One region of the Mammaliicoccus sciuri genome, then DNA from elsewhere that is predicted to be linked to it. Evidence: a T-box and tRNA genes for the amino acid it is inferred to sense, from the RefSeq annotation. Region 1 holds a T-box; the other holds one or more tRNA genes.

The links. The T-box of region 1 lies ahead of alaS (alanine--tRNA ligase). A T-box ahead of a tRNA ligase gene usually reads a tRNA of that ligase, here a tRNA-Ala.
Region 2: it encodes a tRNA-Ala, which carries the amino acid that the T-box ahead of alaS (alanine--tRNA ligase) is inferred to sense. The anticodon was not compared.

The regions. Positions count from the first base shown of each region.
Region 1 covers NZ_CP094824.1:1,326,682-1,331,114, reverse strand. Annotated here, with positions in the region: gene alaS (alanine--tRNA ligase) at 1-1,917, opposite strand, end outside; T-box leader at 1,962-2,127, opposite strand; gene recD2 (SF1B family DNA helicase RecD2) at 2,167-4,433, opposite strand, start outside.
Region 2 covers NZ_CP094824.1:2,754,488-2,758,920, reverse strand. Annotated here, with positions in the region: gene lysS (lysine--tRNA ligase) at 1-1,423, shown strand, start outside; rRNA gene rrf (5S ribosomal RNA) at 1,707-1,821, shown strand; tRNA gene MUA60_RS14540 (tRNA-Val) at 1,835-1,910, shown strand; tRNA gene MUA60_RS14535 (tRNA-Thr) at 1,916-1,991, shown strand; tRNA gene MUA60_RS14530 (tRNA-Lys) at 1,999-2,074, shown strand; tRNA gene MUA60_RS14525 (tRNA-Gly) at 2,109-2,183, shown strand; tRNA gene MUA60_RS14520 (tRNA-Leu) at 2,199-2,287, shown strand; tRNA gene MUA60_RS14515 (tRNA-Arg) at 2,299-2,375, shown strand; tRNA gene MUA60_RS14510 (tRNA-Pro) at 2,386-2,459, shown strand; tRNA gene MUA60_RS14505 (tRNA-Ala) at 2,477-2,552, shown strand; rRNA gene MUA60_RS14500 (16S ribosomal RNA) at 2,685-4,237, shown strand.

The DNA.
Region 1 (4,433 bases):
TTCTTTAGCTTGTTCTATTGGCATTTCTTCGATTACTACAGGAATGTTTTGCCAAATTTTTTCGTTAACAATTTTTTCGATCGTTTCTAATTCTTCTTGTGTAACTTGGCCAAAGTGTGAGAAGTCAAATCGTAATCTATCATTTTCAACTAATGAACCTGCTTGATTAACATGCGTACCTAAAACTTCTTTTAAAGCTGCATGTAATAAGTGAGTTGCTGAGTGGTTTTTGATGATTGATTTACGATCATCTTTATTAACAATTGCTTCTACAGTTTCACCAACATGAACTTGTCCAAATGTTACATGTCCAGCATGTAGATTTTGGCCATTAGGTGCCTTTATAACTTCTGTCACTTCAATTTCAAATTGATCGTGACGAATAATACCTTTATCCGCTACTTGACCACCTGATACTGCATAAAACGGTGTTTCTCTTAAAATAAATTGAATGTTTTCTCCACTTTCTACTTCATCAACTAATTCACCATTAAATATAATATCTGTAATTTCTGTTTGTGTTTCTGTTACGTCATATCCAACGAATTTACTTGGTGTGTTGATGTTACCAAGTACTTCATTTTGAACTTGCATTGATTGTGTCTTTTGACGTGCAGCTCTTGCTCTTTCACGTTGTTGATGCATCTCATTTTCAAAACCTTCATTGTCTATTGAAATGCCTTCTTGCGCAGTGATTTCTTCCGTTAACTCGATTGGGAAACCATACGTATCATATAATTTAAATGCATCTGATCCTGATAATACATTACCTTGTTGCTTAGCTGATGCCATCATTGTGTTTAAAATTGCTAAACCTTCTTCAAGTGTTTCATAGAAACGTTCTTCTTCAGATTTTACAACTTTTTTAATGAAGTCACTTTGCGCTTTAACATTTGGGTAATAAGGTTCCATAATATCTGCTACAATATCAACTAATTTATATAAGAATGGCTCGTTAATATTAAGTGATTGGCTAAAACGAACAGCTCTTCTTAGCAATCTTCTTAATACGTATCCTCTACCTTCATTAGCAGGTAACGCACCGTCACCAATCGCAAAACTGATTGTTCTAATATGGTCTGAAATAACTTTAAATGCGATATCTTGTTCTTTATTCTCTAAGTATTTTAATCCACTAACCGCTTCAACTTGTTCAATAATTGGGATAAATAAGTCTGTATCATAGTTCGTTGGTACATCTTGAGAAATAGATGTCATACGCTCAAGACCCATACCTGTATCAATATTTTGATTTGGAAGTGGCGTATAAGTATGGTCAGCATTATGGTTAAATTCACTAAACACTAAATTCCACACTTCTAAATAACGTTCATTTTCTCCACCTGGATACATTTCTTCAGCTGGATCTTCTTTCCCGTATGTGTCGCCTCTGTCGTAGAATATTTCAGTATTAGGTCCAGAAGGTCCTTCACCGATGTCCCAGAAGTTACCTTCGATTCTAATAATTCTACTTTCTTCAAGTCCAATTAAATCATGCCATAAATCATATGCTTCTGTATCTTCTGGATGAATCGTTACATATAATTTTTCTGGATCCATTGCCATCCATTTATCACTCGTTAAAAATTCCCAAGCATATTCAATTGCTTCACGTTTAAAGTAATCACCAATTGAAAAGTTTCCTAACATTTCAAAGAATGTATGGTGTCTTGCAGTAAAACCAACATTTTCAATATCATTTGTTCTAATTGCTTTTTGAGCATTTACAATTTTAGGATTTTTAGGGATTTCTCGACCATCAAAATATTTTTTTAAAGTCGCAACACCTGAGTTTATCCATAATAATGTATCGTCATCAATTGGCACTAAAGGTGCAGATGGTTCAACCATATGTCCTTTTTCAACAAAAAAGTCAATATACATTTGTCTGATTTCACTAGCTTTTAATTTTTTCATTGTCTTCACTCCTCAATTAAAATAAAAAAACGTCCATCCCCTAAAAAAGGGACGAACGTATCGCGGTACCACCCTAGTTATGACTAAAAGTCATCACTTTAAGTTTATTAAACTTTTATAAAAGAAGTAGCGTTCAATAATCATTGTCATGTTTCTCACCAACCAACATGTCTCTTAAACAATCAATTATTTACTCGGTTTCTTTTTTGTATTCTATTTGATTATAATCACTCGATTTTTAGATGTCAATTATTTCATAAAATCATATGGTGTTTTATCATTCATATTAATCATCGGATCTATTTCAAACATATTATCTTCAGTTAAAATAATATGTTTCGTTTGAATAGATTCTGTTTCAGACACCGTATCTTCTTCAACATCAGTATCGAAATACATTTTTAATTTCGTATCAAACGAAGTCATTCTCTCATGACCTAGCGTTTGAATACCTTGATTAAAGGCTTGCTCTTCACCACACACAACAAGCGACTGTTTCGCACGTGTAAGTCCGGTATATAGAATATTTTTTTGTAACATTCTAAAGTATTGTCTGACGATAGGCATAATGACTATCGGGAATTCCGACCCTTGGGATTTATGAATTGAACAACAATAAGCATGTGTAATTTCTGATAAATCTTGTTTAGTGTATGTAATGTCATTCCCTTCATAATCCACAATGACGACATCTTTACCGAGTGCATTTTCTTCTGCTTTATAAACACCCGTCACTACACCAATATCACCATTAAACACATTATCATCTGGCCGATTAATAAGTTGTAGTACTTTATCATTTTCACGATATTCAATATCACCATATTGAAGGAATCTTGTATCTTCATCTTTCGGATTTAATATATCTTGCAATAATTCATTTAATTTATTAATACCAGCTGGTCCACGATATATAGGGGCTAGCACTTGAATATCTTGCATATTATATCCTTTATTAACAGCACCTTGAACGACCTTTTCTACAACTGTCGCAATTTGATTACTACTGCACGGAATAAATGAGCGATCGTGATGTTTTTCATTAATAGAAACAGGCAATCCATTTTTTATTTTATGCGCCAAGTCTATGATGGATGATCCTTCTTGTTGTCTATAAACTTCTGTTAAGTTCACTCTCGGTATAACTTTAGAATCAATCAAATCTTTAAAAATCTGACCTGGTCCAACTGATGGTAATTGATCTTCATCACCTACAAATATGATTTGGGCATAATCAGGGACTGCTCTTAAAAATTGATACATTAACCATGCATCTACCATAGACATTTCATCTAGAATGATTAAATGGGCATGAATATCATTATCTAACACATCATCCGGTTGTGTATCTTTACTCCATCCAATTAATCTATGAATCGTCATTGCTTCTAGTCGAGTTGATTCACTTAAACGCTTTGCTGCACGACCAGTCGGTGCTGCTAACACAATTGGAAAGTCTGTTCCTTCTTGATAATCATCATAATTCAAACTTACACCATGTATTTCAGAATACAACTCACAAATACCTCGAATAACGGTCGTCTTACCTGTTCCAGGTCCACCTGTTAATAGCATCATTTTGTGATTAATAGCTGTTTCTAACGCTAATTTTTGTCCATCTGCATATGAAACATCATTCATATCTTCAATTTGGCCAATGTGTAATTGAAGATCACTTTTCTCAATTTCTTTAAGCTCATCTTGATGTTGATAAAGCCTATGAATGATTTGCACACTTTTCGCTTCTGAATAATAAAGTGAAGGTAAAAAACAATTATCATTTTCGATAATAAGTTTATTTTCTTCACTCATTTCTATAATGACACCATTAATCTGATCTTTATTTACAACTTCAGGTTGATTATGATTTAACAATTCATATGCCCCGTTGACCAAAATATCAACAGGTAAAAATGTATGACCATTCTGTAATGATTGTTGGTCTAAAAAGTAACTGACACCCGCTACAAGTCGATCATGATGATCTTTAGAAATCCCAACTTGATCAGCTATTTGGTCAGCTCTTTGAAAACCTATACCATTTATATCCATCACTAAACGATAAGGAGATTGTTTAATTATATTAAGTGTTTCTTCTTTATAAAATTGATAAATCGCCATCGCAAGTTTAGGTCCGAAACCAAGTTCATTAAGTTTAATCATAATACGTTCAATAGCTTGATTCTCACGTATTGATTCTGCAATTGTATCTCTTTTTTGCTTGTTGAGTTTAGGTATTTCTTTAAGGACATCGGGGTCATCTATAATTTTCTGAAGTGCATCTTCACCTAGTTTGTCCACTATTGTTTCTGCTGTTTTTTTACCAATACCTTTAAATAAATCACTTGATAAGTAATGGATAACACCTTGTTTTGTTTGTGGTAATTCTTTTTCAAATGTTTCGGCTTGTAGTTGTTTACCGTATTTCGGATGGTTTGTCACTTTACCTTTAAAAAGGTACGTTTCTCCTTCAACTATTTGAGGTAAGTAACCAACAATTGTGACTTCTTGATCAA
Region 2 (4,433 bases), 1.4 Mb from region 1:
AGGTATCGATCCTTTCGGTAAGAAATTTGTCCGCAGTGGAGACTCTAAATCATTACACCAAGAATGGGACGAATTCAGTAAAGAAGAATTACATGATAAAGAAGACGAATCAGCTGTTGCTATCGCAGGTCGTTTAATGACTAAAAGAGGTAAAGGTAAAGCTGGATTTGCACATGTTAAAGATATTACTGGTCAAATTCAAATTTATGTTCGTAAAGACCAAGTAGGTGACGAACAATTTGAAATATGGAAACATGCAGATTTAGGTGATATCGTAGGCGTGAAAGGTGTTATGTTTAAAACGAATACTGGAGAATTATCTGTTAAAGCGAAAGAATTCACTGTTTTAACGAAATCTTTACGTCCATTACCAGATAAATATCATGGTTTACAAGATATTGAACAACGTTACCGTCAACGTTACCTAGATTTAATTACAAGTGAAGAATCAACTAAAACATTCATTACAAGAAGCCAAATCATTCAAGAAATGAGAACTTACTTAAATAATAAAGGTTTCTTAGAAGTAGAAACACCAATGATGCACCAAATCGCAGGTGGGGCTTCAGCTCGTCCTTTCGTAACACATCACAATGCGTTAGATGCTACTTTATACATGAGAATTGCAATTGAATTACACTTGAAACGATTAATCGTAGGTGGATTAGAGAAAGTATATGAAATTGGAAGAGTATTCCGTAATGAAGGTGTATCTACAAGACATAACCCTGAATTTACAATGATTGAATTGTATGAAGCATATGCTGATTACAACGACATTATGGATTTAACTGAATCTATGGTAGCAGCAATCGCTGAAAAAGTATTAGGTTCTACAACTGTACAATATGGCGAAGAATCTATAGATTTAGCACCAAACTGGAGAAGATGGCATATGGTTGATGCCGTTAAAGAATATACGGGTGTAGATTTCTATGAAGTTAAAACTGATGAAGAAGCACATGCTTTAGCAAAAGAACATAATATAGAAGTAGAAGATCGTATGACATATGGTCATATTCTGAATGAATTCTTTGAACAAAGAGTAGAGGAGAAACTTATTCAACCTACATTTATTTATGGACACCCAATCGAAATATCACCATTAGCTAAGAAAAATCCTGAAGATCCAAGATTCACTGACAGATTCGAATTATTTATTGTTGGTAGAGAGCATGCAAATGCGTTTACTGAATTAAATGATCCAATTGATCAACGTGAAAGATTTGAAGCACAAATGAAAGAAAAAGATCAAGGTAACGATGAAGCACATGAAATGGATGATGACTTTATTGAAGCACTTGAATATGGTATGCCTCCAACAGGTGGTTTAGGAATAGGTATTGATAGATTAGTTATGCTATTAACAAACTCTGCATCTATTAGAGATGTATTACTATTCCCTTATATGAGACAAAAATAAATGTAACTAAAAGCCGTGCACAATTCCATATTGTGTGCGGTTTTATACTTTTGAAAGGCTTTAAAATGCGATTGATGAAGTTTTTTAAAGAAATATAAACTTTTTTATCGTAAAGTGTTGACGAGTGTTTCTAAATTGTGTATTATATAAAGGTCGCTGAAAACAAGCGCATATCAATTCGAGATGTTTGTAAAGAAAGTTAATAAGGTGTAAAATTTACTATTGAAAAGCCTTGATGAGTTCTTTATAATATATAAGGTAAGACAAAAACGAAACAACATTGTCTGGTGGCGATAGCAAAGAGGTCACACCTGTTCCCATGCCGAACACAGAAGTTAAGCTCTTTGGCGCCGATGGTAGTTGGGCTTACGTTCCGCGAGAGTAGGACGCTGCCGGGCAATATTGTTAATTGGAGAATTAGCTCAGCTGGGAGAGCATCTGCCTTACAAGCAGAGGGTCGGCGGTTCGAACCCGTCATTCTCCACCATTTTTGCCGGCCTAGCTCAACTGGTAGAGCAACTGACTTGTAATCAGTAGGTTGGGGGTTCAAGTCCTCTGGCCGGCACCATGTTTTAGAGCCATTAGCTCAGTTGGTAGAGCATCTGACTTTTAATCAGAGGGTCAGAGGTTCGAATCCTCTATGGCTCACCATTTTAAATATACTATATATAAAAATAATTATTTAGCGGAAGTAGTTCAGCGGTAGAATACAACCTTGCCAAGGTTGGGGTCGCGGGTTCGAATCCCGTCTTCCGCTCCATTTTTATTTTTTCTTGCCGGGGTGGCGGAACTGGCAGACGCACAGGACTTAAAATCCTGCGGTAAGTGATTACCGTACCGGTTCGATTCCGGTCCTCGGCACCATTTTTGTTTTTGCGCCCGTAGCTCAATTGGATAGAGCGTTTGACTACGGATCAAGAGGCTAGGGGTTCGACTCCTCTCGGGCGCGCCATTTTAAATAACGGGAAGTAGCTCAGCTTGGTAGAGCACTTGGTTTGGGACCAAGGGGTCGCAGGTTCGAATCCTGTCTTCCCGACTTCTATTAATACTTATGGGGGCTTAGCTCAGATGGGAGAGCGCCTGCTTTGCACGCAGGAGGTCAGCGGTTCGATCCCGCTAGTCTCCACCATTTTAAAAATAGATTATGAACATTGAAAACTGAATGACAATATGTCAACGTTAATTCCAATAATTGAGTACTGAAAGTACTTCAGAGTGATTGGCTTAACCAATCAAAAATGAGCTTATCAAGCTTACTTCTTTTATGGAGAGTTTGATCCTGGCTCAGGATGAACGCTGGCGGCGTGCCTAATACATGCAAGTCGAGCGAACAGATGAGAAGCTTGCTTCTCTGATGTTAGCGGCGGACGGGTGAGTAACACGTGGGTAACCTACCTATAAGACTGGGATAACTCCGGGAAACCGGGGCTAATACCGGATAATATTTTGAACCGCATGGTTCAATAGTGAAAGACGGTTTCGGCTGTCACTTATAGATGGACCCGCGCCGTATTAGCTAGTTGGTAAGGTAACGGCTTACCAAGGCGACGATACGTAGCCGACCTGAGAGGGTGATCGGCCACACTGGAACTGAGACACGGTCCAGACTCCTACGGGAGGCAGCAGTAGGGAATCTTCCGCAATGGGCGAAAGCCTGACGGAGCAACGCCGCGTGAGTGACGAAGGTTTTCGGATCGTAAAACTCTGTTGTTAGGGAAGAACAAATTTGTTAGTAACTGAACAAGTCTTGACGGTACCTAACCAGAAAGCCACGGCTAACTACGTGCCAGCAGCCGCGGTAATACGTAGGTGGCAAGCGTTATCCGGAATTATTGGGCGTAAAGCGCGCGTAGGCGGTTTCTTAAGTCTGATGTGAAAGCCCACGGCTCAACCGTGGAGGGTCATTGGAAACTGGGAAACTTGAGTGCAGAAGAGGAGAGTGGAATTCCATGTGTAGCGGTGAAATGCGCAGAGATATGGAGGAACACCAGTGGCGAAGGCGGCTCTCTGGTCTGTAACTGACGCTGATGTGCGAAAGCGTGGGGATCAAACAGGATTAGATACCCTGGTAGTCCACGCCGTAAACGATGAGTGCTAAGTGTTAGGGGGTTTCCGCCCCTTAGTGCTGCAGCTAACGCATTAAGCACTCCGCCTGGGGAGTACGACCGCAAGGTTGAAACTCAAAGGAATTGACGGGGACCCGCACAAGCGGTGGAGCATGTGGTTTAATTCGAAGCAACGCGAAGAACCTTACCAAATCTTGACATCCTTTGACCGCTCTAGAGATAGAGTCTTCCCCTTCGGGGGACAAAGTGACAGGTGGTGCATGGTTGTCGTCAGCTCGTGTCGTGAGATGTTGGGTTAAGTCCCGCAACGAGCGCAACCCTTAAGCTTAGTTGCCATCATTAAGTTGGGCACTCTAGGTTGACTGCCGGTGACAAACCGGAGGAAGGTGGGGATGACGTCAAATCATCATGCCCCTTATGATTTGGGCTACACACGTGCTACAATGGATAATACAAAGGGCAGCGAATCCGCGAGGCCAAGCAAATCCCATAAAATTATTCTCAGTTCGGATTGTAGTCTGCAACTCGACTACATGAAGCTGGAATCGCTAGTAATCGTAGATCAGCATGCTACGGTGAATACGTTCCCGGGTCTTGTACACACCGCCCGTCACACCACGAGAGTTTGTAACACCCGAAGCCGGTGGAGTAACCTTTTAGGAGCTAGCCGTCGAAGGTGGGACAAATGATTGGGGTGAAGTCGTAACAAGGTAGCCGTATCGGAAGGTGCGGCTGGATCACCTCCTTTCTAAGGATATTACGGAATGACCATTAGGTCATGGAATAACGAAGACATATTGTATTCAGTTTTGAATGTTTATAACATTCAACATTGCACATTGAAAACTAGATAAGTAAGTAAAATAGATTTTACCAAGCAAAAAACCGAGTGAATTTTTAACGAAATTCAACAAGCTTAATAATCGCGCGTCGTCTTTATAGAC